3 regions of the Pseudomonas sp. KH_027 genome follow, and region 2 is predicted to be linked to each of the others. Evidence: riboswitches for the same ligand, from Rfam matches in the RefSeq annotation. Region 2 holds a riboswitch; each other region holds the start of a gene.

Region 1 (9,621 bases), 560 kb from region 2:
GGGTAGCGGTTGCGCGCCCAACAGGTAAGCTTCGACCTCCAGTTGCCAGTCGTTCAGGCGCATGCGGCCTCCGTGCCGAGTGCCACAGCCGCATAAGCGCGAGCCTGGTTCAGTTCATCGAGCAGTACGCCCAGGGGTGGGAAGTTATCGTCGCGCTCCAGCAGCGTGGCGACCGGGCCGAGGTGCCGCAAGGTGCGCTGGTAAAGCTCCCAGACCGGATCGCTGACCGGCTGATCGTGGGTGTCGATCAGGTAACTGCCGTAATCGCTGTGCCCGGCCAGATGCAACTGGCGAATCCGTGCGACCGGCAACGCGCTGATGAAGTCCCAGGGCTCGAAGCCGTGGTTGCGCGCACTGACGTAGACATTGTTGACGTCCAGCAACAGCTCGCAGCCGCTCAGTTCGCTGAGGGCCGCGAGGAACTGCCATTCACTGAAATCCGAATTCGCGGTGCGCACGTAACTGGAGACATTTTCCAACACCAGCGGCCGCTCCAGCACATCCTGCACCTGGCGCACACGGGCAGCCACATGCTGCAGGCTTTCTTCGGTGTAGGGCAGCGGCAGCAGATCGTGCAACTGATGGGCGTTACCGCGGCTCCAGCACAGATGATCGGAGATCCAGGCCGGTTCGACCCGCGCGGCAAGCTGTTTCAGGCGCTGCAGGTAGTCTTGATCGAGCGGATGCGGGCCACCGATGGACAGCGAAACGCCGTGCATCACCAGCGGGTAGTGCTCGGCGATGGCGTCCAGGTAATACAGCGCCTTGCCGCCCTCGACCAGGTAATTTTCCGAGACGATCTCGAACCAGTCCACTGCCGGGCGCTGCTCGAGAATTTCGCTGTAGTAGTCGCTGCGCAACCCCAGGCCATAGCCAAGACAGGGGATAGCTGAAGACATGCCGAACTCCTTCACCAAAAGGGCCGGGGTGGCCGCAAAACGGCCACCCCAAGCGCACTTACGGGCCGACTTTACCGCCGGCATTGTTGCACTCGGCGAGGGTCAAGGATTTGAAACCTTGACCTTTGCAGGAGCCCTGGCCTTTGCAGGCGTTGGAGGCGGTCTTGCAATCGTTCTGGCCTTTGCAGGAGGTCACGCCATAACAGTGAACCATGGCTTCTTCGGCGAAAGCCTGAGTCGAGATGGTCGCGAACAGTCCAGCAGCGGCGAGAGCGAGCGCGGCGCCAGCTGCAGCGGTTTTGATGGTCATGTGGTCTTCCTCGATAGTGTGGGGTGGTCTGCCGTGGACGGCTTATTGGGTCCCGACATAAAGATAGAGTGAGGACAGTTTCTGACGTTACAGCCGGGCAAAAAAAATAGTATTTATTTATCCCGCAGCCGCCCGACCCAATGCGCCTCTGCGCGCGCCGCGCCTGGATCAGCCTTTGTCCGCCGGCCGATACAGGTGCTCATGACCTGCGCGATAGAGGTTGGAGTCGGCGAAATCCTCGGCCGCCAGCACCCGCCCGACCAGGATCAACGCCGTGCGCTGGAAGCCCTTGGCCTGCACCTTGGGCTGGATGTCGGCCAGGGTGCCGCTGACCCAATCCTGATCCGGCCAGCTAGCGCGGTGCACCACCGCCACCGGGCAGTCGGCGCCGTAGTGCGGTAGCAGTTCGGCGACTATCTTGGGCAAGTGGCTGATACCCAGGTGAATGGCCATGGTGGCGCCATGGCGCGCCAGGTCCGGCAGCTGTTCACCGGCAGGCATCACGGTTCTGCTCGCATAGCGGGTGAGAATCAGGGTTTGCGAGATGCCCGGCAACGTCAGCTCGCTTTCCAGCAGCGCCGCACAGGCCGCGGTGGCCGTGACGCCTGGAACGATCTCGAACGGGATCTGCAGCCGCCGCAGCAGACGAATCTGCTCGCCGATGGCGCCATACAGCGACGGGTCACCGGAATGCACGCGGGCAACGTCCTGGCCACGCTTATGGGCCGCCTCGATCAGGGCGATGATTTCTTCCAGATGCAGTTCGGCGGTATTGACCAGCAACTCGGCACGATGACCGTCGAGCACGGCCTCGGGCACCAGCGAGCCGGCGTAGAGGATCACCGGGCAGGAGCGGATCAAGCGTTGCCCCTTGACCGTGATCAGCTCAGGGTCGCCGGGGCCGGCGCCGATAAAATAGACCGTCATGGGTCTCTCCTGAATCGCTTAGTGAACACTTATGCGCGACGAACGCAGGCCAACGCAACGCTGGCGCTGGCGCTGCTGTGTTTGCTGATCGACAGTTCGGCCGGGCCTCCGCCGACCCTCTCCGCCTGCGCCAGCGCACAGGCTTCGGCCACCCCGGCGCTGCCGGTGACGCGCAAGGCGATGGCAGAAGGCTGCGTCAGGCGGCTGTCGAATGCCGCCAGCTGCGCGGCAGAGAAAAACGCCAGTGACACCCCCAGGCTTTGCGCCAAAGCCAGCAAGCCGGGCTCGTTGCGTTTCTGCTCGATGCTGGCCAGCCCGCTGACATCCGCCAGTTGCAGGCCATGGGCCTGCAGCGTCTGCTGCAACAGTTCAAGCAGTTCGGCTTGCGCGCAACCACGCCGACAGCCGAGGCCGGCAATATACAGCGGGGCCTTGCTCATGGTCGCGACGCCGAGGCTTGAGCAACGAAAAACCCGCTGACGGCAGCGCCGCCAGCGGGTTCGCAAACCACCGGCCGAGGGCCGGAGCGGTGACTCACGCCGCGCTGGAACCAGCGAAGCGGCGATACAGCCAGGCCGAGAGCAACCCCAATGCCACCCAGAACAGTGCATTGGTAATCAGCGAGGCCCAGATGAACTGATGCTCCAGCGCTTGCGGCGCCAGGCTCGCATGCACCTCGGGCTGCGGCGCGCCGATCAGATGCGGCACCAGCAGCACTGCCAGGCCGACGATACGCAACGGCCAATGCCGCCCGAACGCGATCAGCGCCAGGCCCACAGCCGTGGCCGTGGCCGTGCCGATCCACCAATACTGGCGCAGCGCCAGATCGGCGGCGGCAGTGCCCGGCAATTCCGGCGGCAAGCCCAGCGACGGCGCCAGGCTGAACGTGGCGAAACCACCCAGGCCCCAGAGCAGGCCTTCCCAGGTGCGACCCGGCGTACGCAGGCTGTACAAGCCCGCCAGCATCAGCGCGAAGCCGACCGCGACCACCAGATTGCCACCGGTGGTGGACAGCACACGCTGCCAGCCATCTTCCGGCGCCCAGGCCTCGGCGCTGTGTTCATGAGCGGCAACGCCGGCCGCATGCGCATGCTCGGCGACCTGTTCGGTGGCCGGTGCACTGTTTTCGAAGGTTTCCGCGGTCAGAATCAGCGGGGCGACCCAGAAGCTCTGCAACAGGGTCAGTAAAAGTGCTGCCAGCAGCCCGCTGAAGCCGGCCGTCTGCGCGATGCGCTTGATCATGGCAAACCTCTCAGTGGCACGGGAACGCGGCGCTGTGACGGGTATCGTGGGCAGCGTTATGCACCGCCTCGATATGCGAAAAGCCGGCGAAATACACCAGCAACGCACCCAACAGACCGGCACCGATGGCCAGAACCAGGCGTTGCGAGAGCGAGGCGCTGGCCTCGGCAGAATGTGTCAGGGTGCTTGTGGACATGATCGTTCCCTCTGTACTGGAAGTGAAAACCTAGCAGAAGGGAACGCACGAGGAGCCGAAATGCGGGCGCATTCAGACTTCCGGCTTGCGCCCGCCCACCGCGGGTTTGCCAAACTGTAATGATTCAGGCCGGTCTCCGGGCTTGCGACGACTGTGATTCACAGTGCCATGGGACTCGCCTTCCCATACCTCGCGGCACAGTGGCTGTACGATCCCATCATTCGCTTACCGTTGCGGGGGCAGCGTCGGACTAGCCGCAGGGGCGCACCGACTTCCCGTTTCACCTTGCGCACGACCGCGCAAGACACCTGAAACAGCCCTTCTAGGACATCACGGAACGCTGCCGAGCGTCAACTTCGGCGCACAGGGCGCAATCGGCTATCCTCTCCCATTTATGGGAGAGGGCCGGGGGAGAGGGCCGCAGCGAACACCGTTCACCAGCTGATTTGACCCGACTCCAAGCACTGCGTAGCCTTGCCGCTTCGAGGTTCTCTGCGCTGAATACGCGTCAGAGCTAAGAGGGAACATGGACAAATGCCATGGCTGCCCCCGCAACTGTAAGCGACTTGATCTCTTCCAATGCCACTGCCGTACGCGGGAAGGCGAAGAGAGGGGCCCCTGATTAGGGCGCGGGGCCAAGTCGCGAGCCAGGAGACCTGCCTCGAACTGCTGTGTACGACAACCGGGCGGGGTGATCCGGTGGCGAATTGCTGATGCGGGCCCGACTCTCGGGTGCACCAGGCTCGTCACGCATGCCCGCCGATCCGATTTCGCTTCGATCCGAACAGGGCTGCGACGCATGAAAAGCTTGGCCAAACTCCCCGTCACCATCGTTACCGGCTTTCTCGGCGCCGGCAAAACCACCCTGCTCCGGCACATGCTCAACAATGCCGAAGGGCGACGCATCGCGGTGATCGTCAACGAGTTCGGCGAACTCGGCATCGACGGCGAAATCCTCAAGCAATGCACCATCGGCTGCAGCGAAGAAGAAGCCGTCGGCCGTGTCTATGAGCTGGCCAACGGCTGCCTGTGCTGCACCGTGCAGGAAGAATTCTTCCCGGTCATGCGCGAGCTGGTGGCACGCCGTGGCGACCTCGACCAGATCCTCATCGAAACCTCCGGCCTGGCCCTGCCCAAGCCGCTGGTGCAAGCCTTCAACTGGCCGGAAATCCGCAATGCCTGCACCGTCGACGCGGTGATCACCGTGGTCGACAGCCCGGCCGTGGCCGCCGGCACCTTCGCCGCCTTCCCCGACCAGGTCGACGCCCAGCGTCGCGAAGACCCGAACCTGGACCACGAGTCGCCGCTGCACGAACTGTTCGCCGACCAACTGGCCAGCGCCGATCTGGTGATCCTCAACAAGGCCGACCTGCTCAGCCCCGAAGCCCTGGCCGCGGTGCGCGCCGAAGTCGCCGAGGAGCTGCCACCCGCGGTGAAAATCATCGAAGCCCGCAGCGGCGAGCTGCCGATCGCGGTGCTGCTGGGCCTGAATTCGGAAACCGAGCTGCACATCGACGCCCGTAAGACCCACCACGATCTGGAAGACCACGAAGAGCACGACCACGACGAGTTCGACTCCTTTTCCGTCGAACTGCCGGAAGTCGAGGAAGCCCTGCTGCTGACCGTCCTCAATGGCCTGGTGGCGCGCCACGGCGTGCTGCGCATCAAGGGCTTCGCGGCGATTCCCGGCAAGCCGATGCGCCTCTTGATCCAAGGCGTGGGCAAACGCTTCGACAAACACTTCGACCGTGCCTGGCGCAGCGACGAAAGCCGCGTCAGCCACCTGGTGATCATCGGCCAGGAGCTGGACCAGGCGGTTATCCGCAACGAGCTGCGTACGGCGTTGGCATGAAGCCAAACACGCTATCGCTCTTGCTTTCGCCCCCTCTCCCGCAAGCGGGCGAGGGATGCAAAGCCGCCGAGTCCCCTTAGCCATGCACCTGTTGCGCACCCAGCCCGGCGGTTTCGTCCCCGCCGACGGCATCGCCCATCTGGCGCAGACCCCCGCCGATGTCGTGATCCTCTGCACCGGCGACTCGCACCTGTCGCTGCTGGCCGAGGCGGCGCGCGATCTACCGGCTAACTACCCGAGCCTGCGGCTGGCCAGCCCGGCACAGTTGCAGAACCATGCCTCGGTCGACCTCTACGTCGAGGAAGTGCTGCAGCATGCCAAGGTCATTCTGATTTCCGTACACGGCGGCCTCAGCTATTGGCGCTACGGCATCGAACGCCTGGTCGAGCTCGCGGAACGCGGCGCGCAGTTGATTCTGGTGCCGGGCGACGACAGCCCCGACCCGGAGCTGACGGCGTTGGGCAATGTCAGCGCCGAGCAGGCTGAACGCCTCTGGCAGTACCTGCGCCAAGGCGGGGTGGACAACGCCCGGCAGCTCTATCACTACCTGGCCAGCACCTGGCTGGACGGCCACTACCGCTGGATCGAACCGCAGCCGCTGCCGCGCGTGGGCGTTTATCACCCGCGCCAGGCCAACGCCGGGCTGCGCCATTGGCAGGCGGATTGGCTGACCGGGCAGCCGGTGGTCGGCCTGCTGTTCTACCGCACCCATGTGCAGTCGGCGAATACCGCGTTTATCGACGAATTCTGCCAGCGCCTTAGCGCACAGGGCCTGAATCCTCTGCCGATTGCCGTCGCCAGCCTGAAAGAAAGTGCCTGCCTGGCCGTGGTCGAAGCGCTGCTTGATCAAGCCGACGCGAGCCTGATCATCAACACCACCGGCTTCGCCCAGTCCAACCCCGAGGCACCGAACCTGCGCCCGTTCCGCCGCAACGTGCCGGTGCTGCAAGCCATCTGCGCGCTGGACAACCTGCCGCTCTGGCAAGCCAACCCGCAGGGCCTGGGTTCCCGCGACCTGGCCATGCACATCGCCCTGCCCGAGCTGGACGGGCGGATCATCACCCGGCCGATCAGCTTCAAGGGCCTGGCCTGGCGCAGCGAGCGCAGCCAGAGCGACGTGGTCTGCTACCAGGCCGAACCCGGACGGATGGACTTCGTCGCCGAACTGGCGCGCCGCTGGATCGAGCTGGCGCGCCTGCCGAGTGCGGACAAGCGCATCGCCCTGGTGCTGGCCAACTACCCGACCCGCGACGGCCGTATCGGCAATGGTGTCGGCCTCGACACGCCTGCCGCGGCGCTGAATATCCTCCGCGCCCTACAGGTCGAGGGTTACCCGGTGCAGGACCTGCCCGCCAGCAGCACCGCGCTGATCCAGCAGTTGCTCGGCGGCGTCACCAACGATTTCGACAACCTCGACCTGCGGCCCTGCCACCAGAGCCTGGCGCTGGACGACTACCAGCGACAGTTCGCCCGCCTGCCCGCCGCCAATCAGCAGGCAGTGCGCGAACGCTGGGGTGAGCCTGAGCAAGACCCGATGTTTCGCGGCGGGCGGATGATGGTCGCCGGCCTGCGTTTTGGCCTGACCTTCGTCGGCATCCAACCGGCGCGCGGCTACCAGCTGGATGCCAGCGCCGTGTACCACGACCCCGACCTGGTGCCGCCGCACGGCTACCTGGCGTTCTACTTCTGGCTGCGCGGCTCCTTCGGCGCCAACGCCGTGGTGCATGTCGGCAAGCACGGCAACCTCGAATGGCTGCCGGGCAAAAGCGTCGGCCTCTCGGAAACCTGCTGGCCGGATGCGATCCTCGGGCCGCTGCCCAACGTCTACCCCTTTATCGTCAACGACCCCGGCGAAGGTGCCCAGGCCAAGCGCCGCACCCAGGCGGTGATCATCGACCACCTGATGCCGCCGCTGACCCGCGCCGAAAGCTACGGCCCGCTACGCGATATCGAACGTCTGGCCGACGAGTATTACGACGCCTCGCTGCTCGATGAGCGCCGCGCCAGCGAGTTGCGCGGAGAAATCCTCACCCTGGTGCGCGCCACCCAGCTCGACCGCGAACTGCACTTGCAGATCAACGAAGACCCGAACTCCTGGCTGCCACAACTGGACGCCTATCTGTGCGACCTGAAGGAATCGCAGATCCGCGATGGCCTGCATATCTTCGGAGAGTCACCGAGCGGGCGCCTGCGCCTGGATACCCTGCTGGCGTTGCTGCGCATCCCTAGGGGCGATGGCCGCGGTGCCAATGCCAGCCTGCTGCGCGCCCTGGCCAAAGACCTGCAACTGGGTTTCAACCCGCTCAACTGCGAGATGGCCACCCCCTGGAGCGGCCCGCGCCCGGCGCAGTTACAGGGGCTGAGCGACGAGGCCTGGCGCACCCAGGGCGACACCCGCGAGCGCCTGGAGCTGTATGCGCTGCACCTGATCGAGGCGACCTTGCTCGGTACTGCGCTGGAAGTCGGCAACGAGACCGCGCCGGTGCTCGATGCGTTGCGCAACCAGGTCGCACCGACACTCGACGCCTGCGGCCCGGCGGAAATCGCCGGGCTGCTGACCGCCTTGCGCGGCGCCTTCGTGCCCGCCGGCCCCAGCGGCGCACCGAGTCGCGGGCGGCTGGACGTACTGCCGACCGGGCGCAATTTCTATTCGGTAGACGTGCGCAACCTGCCGACACCGACCGCCTGGCGCATCGGCTTCCAGTCCGCCAGCCTGCTGCTGGAGCGCCACCTGCAGGATAACGGCGACCACTTGCGCCAGCTCGGCCTGTCGGTGTGGGGCACGGCCACCATGCGCACCGGCGGCGACGACATGGCCCAGGCCATGGCCCTGCTCGGCGTGCGCCCGGTGTGGCAGGCCGGCAGCCAGCGGGTCGAGGACTTCGAGATCCTGCCGCTGTCGCTGCTCGACCGCCCGCGGGTGGACGTGACCCTGCGGGTTTCGGGCTTTTTCCGCGATGCCTTCAGCAACCTGATCCGCCTGTTCGACGCCGCCGTGCAGGCGGTGGCCGAGCTGGATGAACCCGAGGACATGAACCCGCTGGCCGCCCGCGTGCGGGTCGAACGCCAGCGCCTGCAAGCCGAAGGTCTGGACGCAAGCGAAGCCAGGCGCCAGGCCGGCTGGCGGGTGTTCGGCTCCAAACCGGGAGCCTATGGCGCCGGGGTGCAGAACGCCATCGAGGAACGCCTGTGGCAGACCCGCGCCGACCTGGCCGAGGTTTACCTGAACTGGGGCAGCTACGCCTATGGCGCCACCGACAGCGGCACGCCGGCCCGCGAGCAGTTCGTCCAGCGCCTGGAGCGCCTGCAGGCGGTGCTGCACAACCAGGACAACCGCGAGCACGACATCCTCGACTCCAACGACTATTACCAGTTCCAGGGTGGCATGCTGGCGGCGGTGGAAACCCTGCGCGGCGCCAAGGTCGCCAGCTACCACGGCGACCACAGCCAGCCTGACAACCCGCGCATCCGCACCCTCAAGGAAGAACTCAACCGGGTGGTGCGCGCCCGCGCGGCCAACCCGAAATGGATCGCCGGGATGAAACGCCACGGCTACAAGGGCGCCTTCGAACTGGCCGCCACCGTGGATTACCTGTGCGCCTTCGACGCCACCAGCGAACTGATCGACGATCATCAGTACCAACTGCTGACCGACGCCTACCTGCTGGACGCCGACACCCGCGACTTCATCCAGCACCACAACCCCGGTGCCCTGCGCGACATCACCGAACGCCTGCTGGAAGCCCAGCAACGCGGGCTCTGGCAGGAACCGGGCGAGTATCGCGAGGCACTGGAGAATCTGCTGATCGACAGTGAGGAAAGCTGATGCAGCTCTTCGTAGGAGCGGGCCATGCCCGCGATGCTTTACCTTTGGCTCATTCGCGGGCATGGCCCGCTCCTACAACAAACCGGCACCACATCCTTTTGATTTCTTGACCATTCTGGAAGGCCGAGCATGACCAACACTCCACAATTCCCGCTGGCCGCCGTAGTCGCCGCCGATGAGCTGAAGCTGGCGCTGTGCCTGGCGGCCATCGACCCGGCGATTGGCGGGGTGTTGATCGAGGGGCCGCGCGGCATGGCCAAATCGACCCTGGCCCGCGGGGTGGCCGAGCTGCTGCCCGGTGGGCATTTCGTCACCCTGCCGCTGGGCGCCAGCGAAGAGCGCATCGTCGGCACCCTCGACCTGGACGCG
Region 2 (9,621 bases):
CAGGTCGGCCTGGCTCTGGCGCCGCTGTTCGTGCTCAACCTGTTGTTCGGCACCGGCAAGACGCCCTCGGGGCTGGCGATGCCCTTGTTCATTGCCGGGCTGGCGTCAATGTTCGTCAGTCTGCCGCTGTTCAGTGCCTACAAGCGCGTGCTGATCGCCACCGAAAAAGCCCTGGATACGCCCGCTGAGCCCGCGGCCTGGCTGGAGCTGGAGGATTGCCGGCGGCTGGCGTTTCTCGGTGCCGGCTTGCCGGCCTGGATTGCCGCCATTGCGCTATTCGCCGGCCTGGAGGCGATCCCGCTGATCCTGCTGGCGCTGTCCAGCCTGGTGCTGCTGTACCTTTACCGCATCCCTCGCCAACTCGGCTGATGGCCCGCCTGCTCGCCTGTCTAGTGCTTGTGCTGGCCTGGCCGGCGGTGGCGTACGAGCGGGTGGTCAGCCTGGCGCCGTCCCTGAGTGAACTCATGCTGGAGCTGGATGCCGGCGAGCTGCTGGTCGGCGTGCTGGACGGTGGCGAGCGCCCGGCCGCGCTGGCGCACCTGCCCTCGGTCGGGCGCTATGGCCAACTCGAGCTGGAAAACCTGCTGGCGCTCAAGCCCGACCTGGTGCTGCTCTGGCCGGACAGCATCAGCGCCAGCCAGCGCGAGCAACTCGAGCGCTTTGCTATTCCCATCTATGTGGCCGAACCTCGCGGTCTCGATCAGTTGGCCGAGCAGTTCAGCACGCTCGGCCTGCGCATTGGCCGTGCCGAGCGTGGCCGGCAACTGGCCGCGGACTTCCGTCAGGGGCTCGCCGAGCTGCGCCAGCGCTACCGGCGCGAGCCGCCGTTGCGGGTGTTCTACCAGGTGTGGAACGCGCCGCTGTACACCGTTGGCGGTACGCAGATCATCAGTGCCGCGCTGCAGGTCTGCGGCGCGCAGAATATCTTCAGCGATCTGACTCTGCCGGCACCGCAGGTGAGTGTCGAGGCCGTGCTGGCCCGCGATCCGCAGGTGATCATCGCCGGTAGCGACGCCGAGCTGGCGCAGTGGAAGCGCTGGCCGCAACTCGCCGCGGTGCGCGATGGTCGGTTGTGGACAGTGCCGGACAAAGGCCTGGAGCGCCCCAGCTTCCAGATGCTGGAGGCCACCCGCCAGCTATGCGAGGTGCTGGCGCGAGTGCGCTGAGGCGATAGGGGCGGCCCGATTGCTTACAGGTCTGGTGTCCAGGTGATCCCCAGCAGCAGTGCTCGGCCCTCTTCCTGATAGGCGTAGTTCACTCGCTGGTAGGCATAGAGCGTGCGACTGTAATCCTTGTCCAGGACATTGCTCAGTTTCAGATCCAGCGTCACTTCGTCACTGGCGTGCCAGCTGCTGCGCAGCCCGAGCAGGCCGTAGCCGGAGATACGCTGCAGGTTATCGATGTCATCGTAGCTAGAGCTAACGACCTGCCATGTGGCACCGAAACCATAGGCACCGAGCTGGCGGTCCATATCCAGGTTCAGCGTGCGCCGAGCTTGGCGCGGCAGGGTATGCCCACTTGCCGTGTCGCGTGGGTCGAGCAGGCTGGCATTGACCGAGGTGCGCCAGCCCAACACATCCCGTTCGAGGCTGAGCTCCAGCCCTTGCAGGCGCGCAGTGTTGAGGTTGACCGCGCGGTAGATGAAGTTGACCGGGTCGTAGAGCTCGGTGCTGATCAGGTCGCGTACCTCGTTGCGATAGGCCGCCAGGCTCCAGCGTGTTTGCCAGTGCTCGCCCCGCAGCTGCACCTCGTAGTTGCGTGAATGTTCGGGCTCGAGATCTGGATTGCCGATGTAGCCATTGCCGTCGTCGGGCCAGTACAACTCGTTGAAGGTCGGCGCGCGGAATCCTTCGCTGTAGGAGGCGATCAAGTCGATGGCGGTGTCAGCCAGGGGGACGGTCACCGCCGTATTCCAGCTGTTCTGGTTGCCGAACTGCTGGTTCTGATCATGACGCATACCCAGCTCCGTGGAGAACAACTCGCCCTGGAAGCGGTGTTGGATGAATGCCGCTTGGTTCCAGCGGCTTTGCTGGTCGTAAGGGGTGGAGCTGTGCAGTTGGTCCTCATACCAATCGGCACCGAGCAGCAGGCTGTGGCTGTCGCTCAGTTGCAGGGTGTTTAGCCAGTTCGCAGCGTCGCGATAGGTGTTGAACACGCTGTGTTCATCGCTCAGCTTGTCTTGGCTATGTTGACGATTTTCGCTGTGGCCCAGCTCCAGGCGGCTGTTCCAGGCATCGCTGAGTTGCACATCGACGTAACCGGAAGCGGCGCTCAGCGTGAAGTCGCTGTAAGGCTGCTGTGGAAAACTCTCAAAGGTGGCCATGTCGAAGCGGCCAAATGGGTTGTCGAATTCGTTGCGGCCTCGTTGGTCCAGTACGCTGAGCCCGGTTTCGAGTTCCTCGCTGAATTGGTGGCTGAGGTTGAGGCTCAGCGCCTTGTTGCGATAGGCGTCGTGGTCCGCGTCGGAGTCGAAGGAGAGCCCTGTGCGGTCGATGCCAGCGGTTTCGTCGAGGCTGGTGTTGAGGCTGAAGCGGGTCTGTTGATCGCCACCGCTAAGCCCAAGGCTGCGTTCCCAGGTGTTGTTGCTGCCAGCACCCAGATGCAGGCGCGGCTGCAGGCCTTGCTCGCCGCGGCGGGTAAAAATCTGGATCACCCCGCCAATGGCGTCGCTGCCATACAGCGCGGAGCGTGAGCCGCGCACAACTTCCACACGTTCGATCTGCTCAACGCTGAGGTATTGCAGGCTGGCACCACCATCGGATGCCGAGCCGATGCGTTGACCATCTACCAGCACCAGGCTTTGTGTATTGCTCGTGCCACGGATAAAGACTGAGGCATTGCTGCCGCGCCCGCCGTTCTGCACGACTTGCACGCCGGGTGCGCGGGCCAGAAGCTCAGTGACCGAACTGGGTTGCAGGCGATCAATATCTTCGCGGGTGAAAACGCTGGTTGCCGCAGTGGTGTCGGCCAGCGGTTCGGGCACGCGCCCGGAGGTGATCACCATGGCCGGGAGTTTCAGCGTATCGCTAGGTTTGCTGGGGGCATCGGCCTGACTGAGCGGTGGCAGGAACACTGCAGCCAGGGCGAAACGGGACAACTTCATCGATCAATCCTCAAAAGAGCGGAATACTTTTGAGAAGGGCAGGGACAAGCGCGGGAGCCGGGCAAAGGGCCGTCGGCGCTTGACGGTGATGCCCTCCGCAACACCAGTCGAATCCGCACAGGCCGGTCTCCGGGCTCTCGACTGGAAGAAGGCTCTTCCCGACCCGAGCGCCTTCCCAGGAAAACCCAGTGGCATTGATCGGGCTAGCAGCGCGTGGGCTGCGGTCGATTACCGTTGCGGGGGCAGCGCCGGGATGGCTCGTGAGACGAGCGCACCGGCTTCCCGTTTAACGTTGTTCGTACGAACAGCGCACCTTGGCGGAAAATAGAACGCGCGCACCTTAGTGCGCGCGGGGTATGGATTCAAGCGAAAGCTGAGAGGCTTAGCTTGAGCCGCGCTCAAGTTGCGCCAGACGCATGCGTACCGAGGCTTCGATGCCGGCGGCATCCAGGCCGCATTCGGCGAGCATGGCCGCCGGTTTGGCGTGCTCGACGTAATAATCGGGCAAGCCCAGGTGCAGGATTGGCGTGAGCAGGTTCTCGCGGGCGAGGAATTCGCTGACGGCGGAACCGGCGCCGCCCATCACCGAGTTCTCCTCGATGCTCACCAGCAGTTCGTGGCTGGCCGCCAGTTGGCGCACCAGGGCTTCGTCCAGCGGTTTGACGAAGCGCATGTCGACCACCGTGGCATCCAGGTTGGCGCCGACCATCAGGGCGTCGGCCAACTGCACGCCGAACGCCAGCAAAGCAACTTTTTGCCCTTGGCGACGAACTACCCCTTTGCCAATTTCCACCGGCACCAGCGCCTGTTCGATCACGGCATTCGGGCCGCTACCGCGGGGGTAACGCACGGCCGCCGGGCCATTGAACAGGTAGCCGGTGGTGAGCATCTTGCGCAGTTCGTTCTCGTCGCTCGGGGTCATCACCAGGATGCCGGGGATGCAGCGCAGGTAGGAGAGGTCGAAGCTGCCGGCGTGGGTCGGGCCGTCTTCGCCGACCAGGCCGGCGCGGTCGATGGCGAACAGCACGTCGAGGTGCTGCACGGCAACATCGTGAATCAGTTGGTCATAGCCGCGCTGGAGGAAGGTCGAATAGATCGCCACCACCGGCTTGGCGCCTTCGCAGGCCATGCCGGCGGCGAGGGTGACGGCGTGCTGCTCGGCAATCGCCACATCGAAGTAGCGCTGTGGGAAGCGCTCGCTGAAGGTCACCAGATCCGAGCCTTCCTTCATCGCCGGGGTGATGCCGGTGAGGCGCGGGTCGGTCTCGGCCATGTCGCACAGCCACTGGCCGAACACGGCGGAATATTTCGGCCCGCTGGCCTGCTTGGGCGCCGAGACGGGCGGGTTGATCGGCTCCAGCTTGGTGATGGCGTGATAGCCGATCGGGTCCAGCTCGGCCGGGGCGAAGCCCTTGCCCTTTTTGGTGATCACATGCAGGAACTGCGGGCCTTCCAGGTCGCGCATATTGCGCAGCGTGGTGATCAAGGTCGGCAGGTCGTGGCCGTCGATCGGGCCGATGTAGTTCCAGCCCAGTTCCTCGAACAGGGTGCCGGGCACCAGCATGCCTTTGGCGTGTTCTTCGGTCTTGCGTGCAATCTCCCAGGCGCCGGGCAGGCGTGACAGCACTTTCTTGCTGCCCTCGCGCATGCTCGCGTAGGTGCGGCTGGAGAGGAGCTTTGCCAGGTAATTGGACAGACCGCCGACATTGCGCGAGATCGACATGTCGTTGTCGTTGAGCACCACCAGCATGTTGGCCTTGACGTCCGAGGCGTGGTTCAGCGCTTCGAAGGCCATGCCCGCGGTCAGCGCGCCGTCACCGATGACGGCCACCGATTTGCGTTTGCTGCCCTGCAACTGAGCGGCGATGGCCATGCCCAGCGCGGCGCTGATCGAGGTGCTGGAGTGGCCGACGCCGAAGGTGTCGTACGCGCTCTCGCTGCGCCGGGGGAAGGCGGCGATGCCGTCCTTCTGCCGCAGCGTGGTCATCTGCTGGCGGCGGCCGGTGAGGATCTTGTGCGGGTAGGCCTGATGGCCGACATCCCAGACCAGGCGGTCTTCCGGAGTATCGAAAACGTAGTGCAGGGCGATGGTCAGCTCGACCACGCCGAGGCCGGCACCGAAATGCCCGCCGGTCTGCCCGACGGTGTAGAGCAGTTCTTGGCGCAGTTCGTCGGCGAGCGTTTCCAGCTCCGCCTCGCCCAGGCGACGCAGCCCGGCCGGCGTCTCTGCGGTGTCGAGCAGCGGCGTTGCGGGGCGTTCGCGGGGGATCTCGTGAAACGTCGTGGGCATCAGGCAGATCGTTATAGGTATAAAAGATGCGGCAGTTTACCTGATGCGCGACAAGCTGCCCAAGCGGGGTGATCGACAGACGCTGCGGTTACCGTTGCAGCGCCTTTTCAGGCTGGATAGTGGCGGCTGAGGAAGTCCAGCAACAGGCTGTTTACCGGCGCGGCTTGTTCGCTCTGAATCCAGTGGCCGCAGTCTGCCAGCACATGCTGCTCGAGGTTCGGCACCAGATCGACCATGCGCTTGAGGGTGTAAGCCTCCAGTTTGCCGACCGGGTCGTCTTCGCCGAGCAGGAACAGTGTGGGTTGCTGCACCTCGAGCCCGGCGAGTGATTCGGTGCTTTGCCAGTTGTGGGTGAAATTGCGGTACCAGTTCAAGGGCCCGCGAAAGCCGCGTTCGGCGAAGGTACTCAGGTACACGGCGAAGTCCGCTTCGCTGCACCAGGCGGGAAACGCTTGTGGTTCGGGCAGGCCGTCGAGCAGGCGGGCGTCGGCCGGTTGGTCCCGTAGCAGGGTCTCGCCCAGGCCGCCGAGCAGCAGGCGCAGGCTGCGTTCGATGTTCGCATCGAGCTCGGCTTCGGCCACCCCCGGCTCCTGAAAGTACAGGATGTAGTTGAATCGGCCGGCGTTGGCCTCGCGCATGATATCGATGGCCGGGCGCTTGGGGCGGCCACCGAAAGGCACCGACATGGCGCCCAGCACCTTGACGCGTTGCGGTTCGAGCAGGCCCAGGTGCCAGGCCAGCGGTGCGCCCCAGTCATGACCGACGACACAGGCTTGATCCTGGCCAAGAGCATCCATGGCGGCCTGGATATCCGCGCACAGGGTCAACAGCGCATAAGCTTGCGGCTCGTTGGGGGCGCTGCTCTGGCCATAGCCGCGCATCTCCGGCGCGTATACCCGGTAGCCGGCCAGCGCCAGGGCGGTGATCTGTTTGCGCCATGAGTACCAGCACTCGGGGAAACCGTGCAGCAGCCACACTGGGCGCCCCTGCTCGGGGCCTGCGCTATACAGGCTCAAGGTGATGCCGTTGACGGTCAGCAACTGATGTTCGAATGCGTGCATGTAAAACTCCTCCGGGCTTACCAGGTATCGACGAACGGCCGCTTCTTGCCTTCACGCTTGGCCGGCCGTGGCGCGGCATTGAGACCGCGCAGCAACCAGCTACGGGTTTCCAGCGGATCGATCACCGCGTCGATTTCCAGAAAGCTGGCCATATTGATGCCCTTGCCGCTCTCGTAGGCCTTGGCGACCAGCTTGTCGAACAGCTGCTGGCGCGCCGCCGGGTCTTCCTGGGCCGCCAGCTCCTTGGCAAAGCCCAGGCGCACCGCACCCTCCAGACCCATGGCACCGAACTCGGCACTGGGCCAGGCGATGGTGAACAGCGGCGAATGGAAACTGCCGGCCGCCATGGCCTGGGCGCCGAGACCGTAGCCCTTGCGCAGCACCACGGTGAAGAACGGCACGCTCAGGCTGGCGGCGGCGACGAACATGCGCGACACGTGGCGCACCGTGGCCTGCTTTTCCGCCTCCGGGCCGACCATGAAGCCGGGGGTATCGCAGAGCGACAGCAGCGGGATATCGAAGGCATCGCACAGCTGCATGAAGCGCGCGGCTTTGTCGCCGGCCACCGCATCGATGGCGCCGCCCAGGTGCGCGGGGTTGTTGGCGAGCAGGCCGAACGGCTGGCCCTCGATACGGATAAAAGCCGTGATCAGCCCCGGCGCGAACTGGCGGCGCAGCTCCAGCACGCTGCCGCTGTCGGCCAGGGTTTCGATCACTTGACGAATGTCATACACACGCAGGCGGTTTTCCGGAATCAACTGGCGCAGCTCGCGCTGGTCGGCGCACTGCCAGTCCGTCAGCGGGCCCTGGAAGTAGCTCAGGTATTGCTTGGCCACGCGCACGGCGGCGGCTTCGTCCGCCACCTGCACATCGATCACGCCATTGGGGCCTTGCACGCTGATCGGGCCGACCTGTTCCGGGGTGAAGCTGCCAAGGCCACCGCCTTCGATCATCGCCGGGCCGGCCATGCCGATGCTGGCGTTCTCGGTGGCGATGATCACGTCGCAGCAGCCGAGCAGGGCGGCGTTGCCGGCGAAGCAGCGCCCGGACACTACGCCCACCAGCGGCACCAGGCCGGAGAGCTTGGCCATGCCGATAAAGGTGTGGCAATCCAGCCCGGCGACGCCGACGAAATCGCTGTCGCCGGGGCGGCCACCGCCACCCTCGGCAAACAGCACCAGCGGCAGGCGCCATTGTTCGGCCAGCTGCAGCATGCGGTCGGTTTTCTTGTGGTTCATCACGCCCTGGGTGCCGGCGAATACCGTGTAGTCGTAACCGATGGCCATGCAGCGGGCCTGCTCGGCGCCGAATTGTGCGGCGTTGACCGTGCCGATACCGCTGATCAATCCATCGGCGGGGCTTTGCTGGATCAGCTCCTCCACCGAGTTACGCCGTCTGCGCGCAGCGAGCGCGAGGGCACCGTATTCGATAAAGCTGCCGTCATCCAGCAGGTCGGCGAGGTTTTCGCGGGTGCTGCGTTGGCCGGTCTTGCGTCGCTTGGCCAGCGCGTCCGGGCGGCGTTCGTCGCGGGTCAGGGCGTTGCGTTCGAGCACTTGCGCGAGGTCGGCGCGGATGTAGTCGAGGTCGATGCTTTCCTCGTTCTGCTCGGCGTAATGGCTGACCTCGGTCGGCTCGATAAATAGCAGAGGCTGGCCGGCGAGCAGGCTGGCCCCGGGGTTGGCCACCAGTGCGCGGACGATGCCGCTGTGGCTCGCCTTGACCACGAACTCCATCTTCATCGCTTCGAGCACGGCGATGCTCTGGCCGACAGCCACGCTGGCGCCAGGTTGTACCTCGAGGCTGATCAGCACGCCGGCAGTCGGCGCTTCCAGGGCCAGGCAGCCGATGGGTGCCTGCACGACGTGCAGGCTGTTTTGCGTTGTCGCGCCGGCTTGCGGGAAGAACAGGTGGGGGTGAGCCTGTTCTTGCGCGGCCAGCAGCGGGCCGATCTGTTCCTCGACGAAACGGGTGGTGACGTCGTTGCAGGCGAGCTGCGGTTGGCGCAGCAGGTTTTGCAGAAAGTGGATATTGCTCGCCACCCCTTCCAGACGGAACTCGCAGAGGGCGCGGTAGGCGCGGCGCAGCACGCCGGGGAAGTCATCGGTGGCGTGGACGATCAGTTTGGCCAGCAGCGAGTCATAGCTGCTGCTGGCGGCGTAGCCGGCATAACCGCAGCCATCGACACGGATGCCCGCGCCGCTGGGCGGCTCGTAGGCACTGAGCACGCCGGCTGCCGGTTGCACGCTGCCGTCGGCGGCCATGCTTTCCAGGTTGATCCGCAGTTGCACGGCAAAGCCACGCGGTGCGGGAATCTGCCCTTGTTGCAGGCCCAGTTCGGCGAGGCTGGCGCCAGCGGCGACGCGCAGTTGCGCCTGCACCAGGTCGATGCCGGTCACTGCCTCGGTCACCGTGTGCTCGACCTGCAGGCGCGGGTTGGCTTCCATGAAGACGAAGTCGCCGTTGTCCGCGTCGACGAGAAACTCGAAGGTGCCCAGCGTCTGGTAGTTGACGGCCGCCGCCAGTTGCAACGCGGCCTGGAGGATGGCATCGCGCAGCGCCGTGGGCAGGTTGGGGCTGGGGGCTATTTCCACCAGCTTCTGGTTGCGCCGTTGCAGGGTGCAGTCGCGTTCCCACAGGTGGCTGACTTCCTGACCATCGCCAATGACCTGCACTTCGATGTGCCGGGCATTGCGGATCAGCCGTTCGACATACAGGTCACCCTTGCCGAACGCCGCCGTGGCTTCCGACTGGCAGCGCGCATAGGCTTCGGCCACTTCCTCGGCGCTATGTACCGCGCGCATACCACGCCCGCCACCGCCGGCCAGCGCTTTGATCATCATCGCGCCGCCAGTGCCGAGATCCCTGAAGAAGGCCTGGGCTTCGGCCAGACTGGTCGGTTGGTTAGTCCCGGCGGCCAGCGGCACGCCACAGCACAGGGCCAGGGCGCGGGCCTGGGTTTTGTCACCGAACTGCTCCAGCACGCTGGCGCTCGGGCCGACGAAGCACAGGCCGGCGGCCTGGCAGCGGCGGGCGAACTCGGCGTTTTCGGCGAGGAAACCATAGCCGGGGTGTACCGCATCGCAACCCTGGGCCAGGGCGGCGGCGATCAGCTGGTCCATGTCCAGGTAGGCGCGAACCCCGCGACCGCGCAGCGCGACAGCCACGTC
Region 3 (9,621 bases), 770 kb from region 2:
TGCTCAAGCATGCCGCCGTACTCAGACATACAGTCGGCCTCCGACCAGCAAGATCAGCAGCCAGAGCAGCACACCACGGCGCACCAGGCTGACCGCGCGCTCGATAGACTGCGCATCGGCCGCCGGCCCTTCACCGAGGCGCGGGCGCTGGTGCAACTCACCGTGGTACACCGCCGGCCCGCCAAGGGCGACACCCAGCGCACCCGCACCGGCCGCCATCACCGGGCCGGCATTGGGGCTGTCCCAGGTCGGTGCCTGGGTACGCCAGCAGCGCAATGCCAGCCGGGTTTTGCCGAGCAACGCATAGGTCAGTGCAACCAGTCGTGCAGGAATGTAATTGAGGACGTCATCGATCCGCGCCGCGGCCCAGCCGAAGCGTTCGAAACGCGCATTGCGATACCCCCACATGGCATCCAGGGTATTGCTCAGGCGGTACAGCACCACGCCCGGCGCACCCAGCAGCACAAACCAGAAGAGTGCGGCGTAGACCGCATCGCTGCCGTTCTCCAGCACCGACTCGGTGGCGGCGCGGGCAACGGCCTCGTGATCCAGCTCAGCGGTCTGCCGGCTGACCATGTAACCGACACGCTTGCGCGCCTGCGGCAGATCATCCTCGCGCAGCGCCCGGGCCACCGGCTCGGCATGCTCGGCCAGGCTCTTCAAGCCGATGGCCGCATACAGCGCCAGCACCTCGACCAGCCAGCCGACATAGGGCAGCAGGCTCAACAGATAAGCCACCAGCGTCAGCGGCAACACCGCCAACACCCAGGCCGTGACGCCATGGCTGCGCCAACCGCGACCGATACCCTGATGCGGCGCATCGGCTTCGCCCGACGGCAGCGTGAAGGGCCGGTTGAAGCGCCGTTCAAGCGCATCGGCCAGACGCCCGAATGCCACCAGCGGGTGCCCGCGTTTGGGTTCGCCCAACAGCGCATCCAGCGCCACCCCGGCCACGCTCAACAGGGCGATGCTCATGCCCGTTCATCCCAGAGATTGTCGAACACCAGCTCGGCCAGCGGCCGGGGCGTGGCCCAGCCTTCCTGCTGCAACATCGGCACGGGGTAGAACTCCGGCACCGGGCCCAGGCACAGCACCGCCACTGGCTTGGCCCCGACCGGCAGGTGCAGCAGCGTGGCCAGGGCCTCGGGGTCGAACAACGACACCCAGCCCAACCCCAGGCCTTCGGCGCGGGCGGCGAGCCAGAGGTTCTGGATCGCGCAGGCGACCGAAGCCAGGTCCATTTCCGGCAGGGTGCGGCGGCCGAACACATGGGCCTCGCGGCCGTCCATCAGCGCCATCACCAGCAACTCGGCGCAATCGCGCACGCCCTCGACCTTGAGCCGCATGAATTCATCCGAACGCTGTTGCAAGGCCTCGGCAGTGCGCACCCGTTCCTCTTCCACCAGGCCATGAATGGCCTCACGCAAGCCTGGCCGGGTGATGCGGATAAACCGCCAGGGCTGCATCAAGCCAACGCTCGGGGCCTGATGCGCCGCCTCCAGCAAGCGTGCCAGCAGCTCGGGCGCGACCTCACCGCCACTGAAGTGGCGCATGTCCCGACGCTCGGCAATAGCGCGGTAGACCGCCGCGCGCTCGGCGTCGCTGAAAGCGTGCTGGCTCATGCGATCGACTCGCTCATGGTAAGAACAAGGCCGCCGCCGCCCGGGGATTGGACGGCAGGTAGAGGTGGATATAAGAAGCGGTGAGCCGGCCGATCCGGTAAACCGCCTCGGCCGTGCGCTTGTAAGTCGGGCAGACGCCACGGGCCAGCGGCTCCAGCGCGCAGGCCAATTCAGAATAGTGGTAGGTGTGGCCGCGCAGGCGCCCTTCCGGCAATTCGACTTCCTGCAACGCCAGCGCCTTCAGGCGTTTGTGCATCAGCGCCGTACCGGGCAGCAGGCCGAGCAGTTCGCCGCACTCGCCATCTTTATCGGTCAATGCCTCGAGCAGATAGAGCATGCCGCCGCACTCGGCGTGGATCGGTTTGCCAGCGGCGTGATGGGCATGAATCGCCGCGCGCATCGGCTGGTTCGCCGCCAGCTGCCGCAGGTGCAACTCGGGGTAGCCACCGGGCAGATAGAGGCTGTCGACCACGGGCAGCGCAGCATCCTGCAAGGGCGAAAACGGGACCAACTCGGCCCCCAGCTCGCTCAGCAGGTCGAGGTTAGCCTGGTAGATGAAAGCGAAGGAGGTATCGCGCGCGACGCCGATACGCACACCGGCCAACAGCGGCTCGGTGCTCCGCAACTCATGCACCTGCGGCGCGGCAAAGCACACCGGCGCTGGCAAGCCAACGTCGGCACTCGCGGCCAAGGCATCGGCGGCGGCATCCAGGCGGGCGTCCAGGTCGGCCAGCTCTTCGGCCTGCACCAGGCCCAGGTGGCGGCTCGGCAGTTCGATCGCAGCGCTGCGCGGCAAGGCGCCGTACCAGCGAATGTGCGTCGGCAGGCAATCGCGCAAAATTTCGCCATGGCGGCTGCTGCCGGTGCGGTTGGCGAGCACCCCGGAGAATGGCAGATCGGCCTGGAAGGTGGCCATGCCATGGGCCATGGCGCCGAAGGTCTGGGCCATGCCGGAGCCGTCGATCAGCGCCAGCACCGGCACACCGAAATGCCGCGCCAAATCGGCGGCAGACGGCGTGCCATCGAACAGACCCATGACCCCTTCGATCAGGATCAGGTCGGCCTCGCCGGCGGCCTCCCAGAGCAGGCGACGGCTTTCCACCTCGCCGACCATCCACAGGTCGAGCTGATAGACCGGCGCGGCGCTGGCGCGGGCGAGGATCATCGGGTCGAGAAAGTCCGGCCCGCACTTGAACACCCGCACCCGCTTGCCCTGGCGCGTATGCAGCCGCGCCAGGGCGGCGGTGACGGTGGTCTTGCCCTGGCCGGAAGCCGGGGCGGCGATCAACAGTGCCGGGCATTGGCGTGCCGAATTCATACGGGGAACCTGTGCAAGGGTGAGTTCATTGGCTATGTCCCTGTATGACTTCGGGCCGGACTGCAGCTCTTTGTAGGAGCGGGCCATGCCCGCAATGGGCCGTTTCGCGGGCATGGCCCGCTCCTACAACAGCTAACTCATTTACTTGAACGCAGACGAAAAACCTCAAAACTCCACCCCTTTCTGCGCCTTCACCCCGGACTTGAACGCATGCTTGAGCAGGCCCATTTCGGTCACGGTATCCGCCGCCTCGATCAAACCGGGCGGCGCACCGCGACCGGTGGCGACCACGTGCTGCAACAGCGGGCGCCCGCCGATATCGGCCAGCACCGTATCCAGTGGCAGGTAGCCGTGCTTGAGCGCGATATTCAGCTCATCCAGCACCACCAGGCCAATCTCCGGGTCATTCAGCAATTGCTTGGCAACCGCCCAGGCAGCCACCGCCTTGTCGATATCGCGCTGACGATCCTGGGTGTCCCAGGTGTAGCCCTCGCCCATCACGTGGTAGCTGACCTCTTCGGGGAAACGACGGAAAAAACGCTCTTCGCCGGTGCTGGCCGCGCCTTTGATGAACTGCACCACGCCGACCTTCATCCCATGGCCCAAGGCCCGGGCCACCATGCCGAAAGCCGAGCTGCTCTTGCCTTTGCCGTTGCCGGTATGCACCAGCAACAGGCCGTATTCGTCCTGGGCCTGGGCGATCTTTTCGTCGACCAGGGCCTTCTTGCGCTCCATGCGAGCCTTGTGGCGGGCGTCTCTTTCTGCTGACTCGCTCATCGTTTCACCTCAGAACCTTGCTGCACGTTGAAGGCTGCCAAAACACCGCTGGAAGCGCGAAAGAGACTGTAGAAGCACGGTGACGAGAAAGAATAGCGCCCACCGCACGGTGGGAGAATGCTCGCCAGCGCCGAACGAATCGACGACACCGGGACCAGCAAAGGCATATTCATCAAGACAGGATCTGCGCCACTCACGCCCACACGACTCAGGCAGGGTAAGGCACACGGAGAACGACAGACGCGCCGGCCACAATGCAGCGGCCCACACGCCAGACAACGCCCTCCGCGATGCCGTGGACTGCGACAGGCCGGTCTCCGGGCTTGCGAGCGGAACACCTGAAGAACCGGTGTTCTGGAAACCGCACCTTCCCGTGCCAGGCACAGTGGTTAAAAAGCGGTTTCTTGGCTCGCCTACCGTTGCGGGGGCAGCGCCGGAATGGTTTGGCCAGGCTGTTGATTGAATAAACAGCGACAAACGCACCGGCTTCCCTGTTTCACCCCTTAGCGGGGCACCTGAAGCAAGGCTGGCAGGGTAGAGGCTTGGCACTGGAGCGTCAAATCCCAAGGCCGATTGCTGGCTGGGTGCGGCAACAGGCTCAACGTTTGGGCATAAAGCCCGCAGGCTTGCTCCCCAGCCAGTGCGCAAACGCACGGATGCTGGCGTTCTCCAGCAACGCTTCACGGCTGTTGTAGGCCAGCGCCAGTTCCTTCTCGCTGAAGGTGGCGTGAATATGGTTGTGACAGGCGCGGCAGACCCAAAGCGTGGCGGTGATGCGCTCGGTCTTGGCGAAGCGTTTCTGCACATAGGTTTTACCGTGCAGAGCCTTGGGAATCAGATGATGGCGGGTAAGCGGCAACACCCGGGCGCAAAGTTCACAGGCTTCGGCTTGGGGCGGCAGGCGGATGGGTTCAGGCATGTGGCTGCATGTCGTTCTTGCGCCCTGGCGGTGCTCAGCGTTTACGGCAAAGGGTCAAACCATCGCCAATCGGCAACAGTGACAGGTCCAGGCGCTGGTCGCTTTTCAGCCGGCGGTTGAGGGACTGGATGGCGCGGGTGTCAGCGCTGTCGGGCGCCTGTTCCAGCACACGCCCGCTCCACAGGGTGTTGTCGAACAGGATCAGGCCGCCAGGCCGGGTCAGCACCAGGGCATGCTCCAGGTAAACCGGGTAGTTGGCCTTGTCGGCGTCGATAAAGATCAGGTCGAAGCTTTCACTCTGCCCTTCTCGCTCCAGCAGGCCAAGGGTTTCCAGCGCTGGCACCAATCGCAGGTCGATGCGCTCGTCCACGCCGGCCTGCTGCCAGTAACGGCGGGCGATGGCGTTGTAGTCGCCGGGCAGGTCGCAGCAGATCAGTTGGCCGTCTTCGGCCATGGCGGCGGCCATGCAGAGGGCGCTGTAGCCGGTGAAAGTGCCGATTTCCAACAAGCGCCGGGCACCCGTGAGCTTGACCAGCAGCGCCATGAACTGGCCTTGCTCCGGGGCGATTTGCCAGCGCGCCATGGGCAAGGCCTGGGTTTCCTCGCGCAGGCGCTGGAGCAGTGGCGTTTCACGCAAGGAAACATCCAGCAGGTAGCCGTACAGCGCATCGTCGAGGTTAAGGGTACGGCCAGTCATGCAGCACTCCTAAGTGAATGGGCGCATACCGCTCAGGGACTGCGGGCAAGACTGGCGGGGCTGAGCACGCGCTTGGCATTCAGGTAGCTCTTCTGCCAATAGGCCGTCGCCAGGCTGTCCAAGCGCACGGTGCCGCCACTGGAGGGAGCATGGACGAAGCGCCCTTCGCCGACATAGATACCGGCATGACTGACCTGGCCGCCGCCACTGGTGGCAAAGAACACCAGGTCGCCGGACTGCAGCGCATCACGCCGCACATTCGGCGCACGCATGCCGATCAGCTCGCGGGTCGAGCGCGGCAAGGCGATGCCGGCGGCATCGCGATAGACATAACCGATCAGGCCGCTGCAGTCGAAACCGCTGTCCGGGGTATTGCCGCCGTAACGGTAAGGCGTACCGACCAGCCCCAAGGCACGGAACAGCACGTCATCGGCGGCGCCCGTTTGCTCGAGCGGGGAGCGGAAAACAGATTCTGGAGGGGGCGTTTGGCTTGCGCAGGCAGTCAGCAGCGCGGTGAGTACGACGAGGACGAGACGGGCCGTGGCGGGCATAAGCGAGGCGGCTCTGATGCTGAATGCGCTCTACTCTGCCGTGAGCTGCCAGCGCGCGCAAGCTTTGCGCTCGCGCCGGCCGAACTCAATATTGGCTAGCGGTGCAGCGGACTGCGGCTGACCGACGCCAGCGCCAAGGCGCGTTTGGCTTCGATGAAGGTGCGACTCCAGTACTTGTCGCCCAGGCTATCGACCCGCACACCGCCGCTGCGGCTGCTGGAAGAATGGATGAACTGATCATCGCCGAGGTAGATGCCGGCGTGGCTGACGCGGCCGCGACCGTTGGTGGCGAAGAACACCAGATCGCCAGGCTCCAACTCGGTACGCGCCACCAGCGGTGCATCGAGGTTGATCATTTCGCGGGTGGAGCGCGGCAGACTCATGCCCGCCTCTTCCTTGAACAGGTAACCGATAAAGCCGCTGCAATCGAAGCCGGACGAAACCGAGCTGCCGCCGAAACGGTAGCGGGTACCCACCAGCGACAGACCGTGAGCCAGGATGCTGTCGGCAAAGGTCGGCAATTCGTAGGGTTTGTCCTGAGCAAAATCCGGCAACGGCTCGGCAGCTTGCTCTTCGATAACCTGCTGGGGAACTTCGGCGACCTGCGGCTTCGGCGAGTAGCCGGCGCAAGCGACCAGGAAGAATGAGAGTGCGAGAGGCACGAGGGGTGCGAAGCGCTTTAGCATGGGCACGACCGTGACGAATTCTTAAGAAGCGGCGACTATGCCTTCCATCACCCCCATATGCAAATTTAATTGGCCTGAATGTGACTCAGTAGTCTCGGTAAAACATCTAAGGCCCTACCGCGCAAATGCACGTCCACCACCTGGCTGAGGTCGCTTGCAACCGGGTTGATTTCGGCGGTAAAGCCTCCGGCCTGACGGGTGCGCATCAGCGGTTCGACAATGTATGGAAAGCTCGCCGTGGTACCGACCGCCAGCACCAGATCGAAGCCTTTGCGCAGTTCGGCGTAGAGCGTAGCGATGGCCTGCTCCGGCAGCATTTCCTCGAACAGCACCACCGGCGGGCGCAGGATGCCGCCGCATTGCGCGCACTTCGGCGGCAGCGGCCGTTCGAGATGCGGCGCCAGCTCGGCGCTCTCGACACCACAGGACTGGCAGAACAACGGCGCCAGTTCGCCATGGATCTCGATCAGGCGCTGCACCGGGCTGCCCGCCGCGCGGTGGTAGCCGTCGATATTCTGCGTCAGCACCCAGCAGCCGGGCTTGCGTCGCTGCAGTTCGGCGATGGCGTAATGACCGGCGTTTGGTTTGGCGCCCAGGCAGGCCTTGCCCAGTTCGGCGAGGTATTTCCAGCACAGCGCCGGGTCGCGTTGCAGCATCGGCCCGGAGAGCGCCGCCTCGATTGGCAGCCCCTCTGCGGTCAGGCCGTTATACAAGCCGCCAAGCCCACGGTAGGTCGGCAGACCGGAGTCGGCGGAAAGTCCCGCCCCGCTGATGACGAGGATGCGTTCGGCGTCCTGCAGCGCCTGGCCGACTCGCTGAATTGCAGCGTCCATCCCTGCCTCCTCGCTCGACCAACGTCAGTTGATCAGTGGTTGACCGTGTGCGCCAGCATTACCGACAGCTGGCACAGGGGCCGGCCGCTTTCTGCGTGCCACTGATTGAAAGCCGCTTGCACGGCGGCAAGCTCCTTCAGGCTGGTGGGCGCCTTCTCGATGATCTCCTGGGCCTTCAATGCCGCGACCATATCGTCGGTCGGTATAAAGGTGTCCTTGCCAACCATGCGCAGAAAGCGCGGCGCCGACAATCCACCGAGCTGGCTGCCGTGCTTGGCCAGGTACTTCCACAGGCCGACTATGTCAGTCACCGGCCAATCGGCGATCAGCGCGCCGAAGCCGCCCCGCTCCCTGGCCACATCGAGCACGAACTGGGCGTTGCGCGGCACGCTTTTCAGCTTGCCGAGGTGGCGGATCAGCCGCGCATCCTGCATCAGCCGCTCCAGATGTTCGCCGCCCATCAACACCACCTTCTCAGGGGCGAAGCCGAAAAATACTTCCTCGAAGGCCGGCCACTTGGCATCCACCAGGCTGTGCTTGAGCCCGGCGCGAAACACCCGCAGGGCGATCAACGACAGGTAGCGGTCATCGCTAATGCCGCGCAACTCGCTCGCGGCTCTCGGCAGCGGCAGCCTGGCTTCCAGCGCGGCCTTGGAGCCGAAGCGGTTGAGGCAGTATTCATTGAGCCACTTGTAATCGCGCATCCATTCCCCTCAGGCAGTCCTGGCAGGTTAACGATCAGAGATTCATCACATCGACAAAGCGCGGCGTGGCATTTTCATCGATGCGCAGGCTGGCGAAGTCGAACAGGTTACGGTCGGCCAGCTGCGAGGGAATCACATTCTGCAGGGCACGGAACATGATCTCGGTGCGGCCGGGCGTCTTGCGCTCCCATTCCAGCAGCATTTCCTTGACCACCTTGCGTTGCAGATTCTCTTGCGAGCCGCAGAGGTTGCACGGAATGATCGGGAAACCCTGCAACTCGGAGTAGGCCTCGATGTCCTTCTCGCTGCAGTAGGCGAGCGGGCGGATCACCACATTGCGCCCGTCGTCGGCGCGCAGCTTCGGCGGCATGGCCTTCAGCGTGCCTCCGTAGAACATATTCAGAAAGAAGGTTTCGAGAATGTCGTCGCGATGATGACCGAGGGCCATTTTGGTCGCGCCGATCTCGTCGGCAAAGGTATAGAGCGTGCCTCGGCGCAGCCGGGAGCAGAGCGAACAGGTGGTCTTGCCCTCGGGGATTTTTTCCATCACCACCGAATAGGTGTCTTTTTCGACGATGTGATAATCGACGCCGATGGCCTTGAGGTATTCCGGCAACACGTGCTCGGGGAAGCCTGGCTGCTTCTGATCCATATTGACCGCGACGATCTCGAACTTGATCGGTGCGACCTTCTGCAGATGCAGCAGGACATCGAGCATGGTGTAGCTGTCCTTGCCACCAGACAGGCAGACCATGACCTTGTCGCCGTCTTCGATCATGTTGAAGTCGGTGACGGCCTCGCCGGCCTGACGGCGCAGGCGTTTCTGCAGTTTGCTTTGATTAACCGAAAGGGTGCCCATGGTGCGCTGAAGTCCGGGGAGTTGCGAAAAGGGGTTAGCAACCGGTTATTTTACCCGGAAAGCGCAATCAGCCCTACCCCACCCGCACTCAGGGCTTATTGAGGCTCCAGTCATAGCGATAACGGGTCTTGCCGGCAAAAGTTTTCAACTGCCGCGCCAAGGCGGGCTTGGCGTAGTGGATGAGATGCGCGCGCAGCCCTTGCTCGCCACCGAAGTCCTGCGGGTACCAGTCATAGATTCTCGACAGCAACAATTTGCCGTCTTCGAACGCCACGCCCCGCGGGTGGTTGATATAGGCCCGCGCTCCGGCCTCCAGCAGCCGCTCGCTGTTCTGCGCGCTGTAGGTCTCGGCCGCCAGATTGGGGCAGCCAAGGCTCGCGCCGTTGAGTGCATAATGCAGACGCGGATCCTGCCAGAGCGGCCGCAGGATACGGTGCTGGATATCGTTGAGACTGAGCTTATAGCCGGCGACTTCGGTGACGGCCTTGTCCCAGGGGCCGAATTGGTACCAGGCGCCGAGGTTGGTGATCGAATCCACCGGGTACTTCTGGAGTACCAGCTGCACCACCAGCGCGTTGTACAGATTGACCCAATAGGCGAACTGCTCGGCCCGGGTGAATTGCCGCGGATCGAGGGCGCTCAGCTGTCCGACATA

What was found. Region 2 has a riboswitch for cobalamin ahead of AC3IYG_RS19645 (TonB-dependent receptor domain-containing protein). Riboswitches for the same ligand answer to the same signal wherever they lie in the genome.
Region 1: it holds a riboswitch for cobalamin, as region 2 does, so the genes downstream of both, cobW (cobalamin biosynthesis protein CobW) here and AC3IYG_RS19645 (TonB-dependent receptor domain-containing protein) in region 2, are expected to answer to the same signal.
Region 3: it holds a riboswitch for cobalamin, as region 2 does, so the genes downstream of both, cobO (cob(I)yrinic acid a,c-diamide adenosyltransferase) here and AC3IYG_RS19645 (TonB-dependent receptor domain-containing protein) in region 2, are expected to answer to the same signal.

What each region holds. Positions count from the first base shown of each region.
Region 1 covers NZ_CM174470.1:4,757,799-4,767,419, forward strand. Annotated here, with positions in the region: gene AC3IYG_RS22265 (HvfC/BufC family peptide modification chaperone) at 1-63, opposite strand, end outside; gene bufB (MNIO family bufferin maturase) at 54-899, opposite strand; gene bufA2 (BufA2 family periplasmic bufferin-type metallophore) at 958-1,209, opposite strand; gene cobM (precorrin-4 C(11)-methyltransferase) at 1,378-2,136, opposite strand; gene AC3IYG_RS22285 (cobalamin biosynthesis protein) at 2,166-2,576, opposite strand; gene AC3IYG_RS22290 (CbtA family protein) at 2,671-3,378, opposite strand; gene AC3IYG_RS22295 (CbtB domain-containing protein) at 3,389-3,574, opposite strand; cobalamin riboswitch at 3,685-3,901, opposite strand; cobalamin riboswitch at 4,043-4,252, shown strand; gene cobW (cobalamin biosynthesis protein CobW) at 4,374-5,426, shown strand; gene cobN (cobaltochelatase subunit CobN) at 5,509-9,252, shown strand; gene AC3IYG_RS22310 (magnesium chelatase ATPase subunit I) at 9,382-9,621, shown strand, end outside.
Region 2 covers NZ_CM174470.1:4,197,862-4,207,482, reverse strand. Annotated here, with positions in the region: gene AC3IYG_RS19655 (MFS transporter) at 1-369, shown strand, start outside; gene AC3IYG_RS19650 (cobalamin-binding protein) at 369-1,166, shown strand; gene AC3IYG_RS19645 (TonB-dependent receptor domain-containing protein) at 1,190-3,103, opposite strand; cobalamin riboswitch at 3,207-3,435, opposite strand; gene dxs (1-deoxy-D-xylulose-5-phosphate synthase) at 3,486-5,393, opposite strand; gene AC3IYG_RS19635 (alpha/beta fold hydrolase) at 5,501-6,454, opposite strand; gene AC3IYG_RS19630 (carboxyl transferase domain-containing protein) at 6,472-9,621, opposite strand, start outside.
Region 3 covers NZ_CM174470.1:3,423,599-3,433,219, forward strand. Annotated here, with positions in the region: gene cobD (threonine-phosphate decarboxylase CobD) at 1-11, opposite strand, end outside; gene cbiB (adenosylcobinamide-phosphate synthase CbiB) at 22-975, opposite strand; gene bluB (5,6-dimethylbenzimidazole synthase) at 972-1,622, opposite strand; gene AC3IYG_RS16050 (cobyrinic acid a,c-diamide synthase CobB) at 1,636-2,940, opposite strand; gene cobO (cob(I)yrinic acid a,c-diamide adenosyltransferase) at 3,106-3,717, opposite strand; cobalamin riboswitch at 4,009-4,251, opposite strand; gene AC3IYG_RS16060 (hypothetical protein) at 4,316-4,636, opposite strand; gene AC3IYG_RS16065 (O-methyltransferase) at 4,671-5,333, opposite strand; gene AC3IYG_RS16070 (C40 family peptidase) at 5,366-5,884, opposite strand; gene AC3IYG_RS16075 (C40 family peptidase) at 5,980-6,570, opposite strand; gene AC3IYG_RS16080 (NAD-dependent deacylase) at 6,636-7,403, opposite strand; gene AC3IYG_RS16085 (DNA-3-methyladenine glycosylase I) at 7,436-8,107, opposite strand; gene ttcA (tRNA 2-thiocytidine(32) synthetase TtcA) at 8,142-8,966, opposite strand; gene AC3IYG_RS16095 (DUF547 domain-containing protein) at 9,055-9,621, opposite strand, start outside.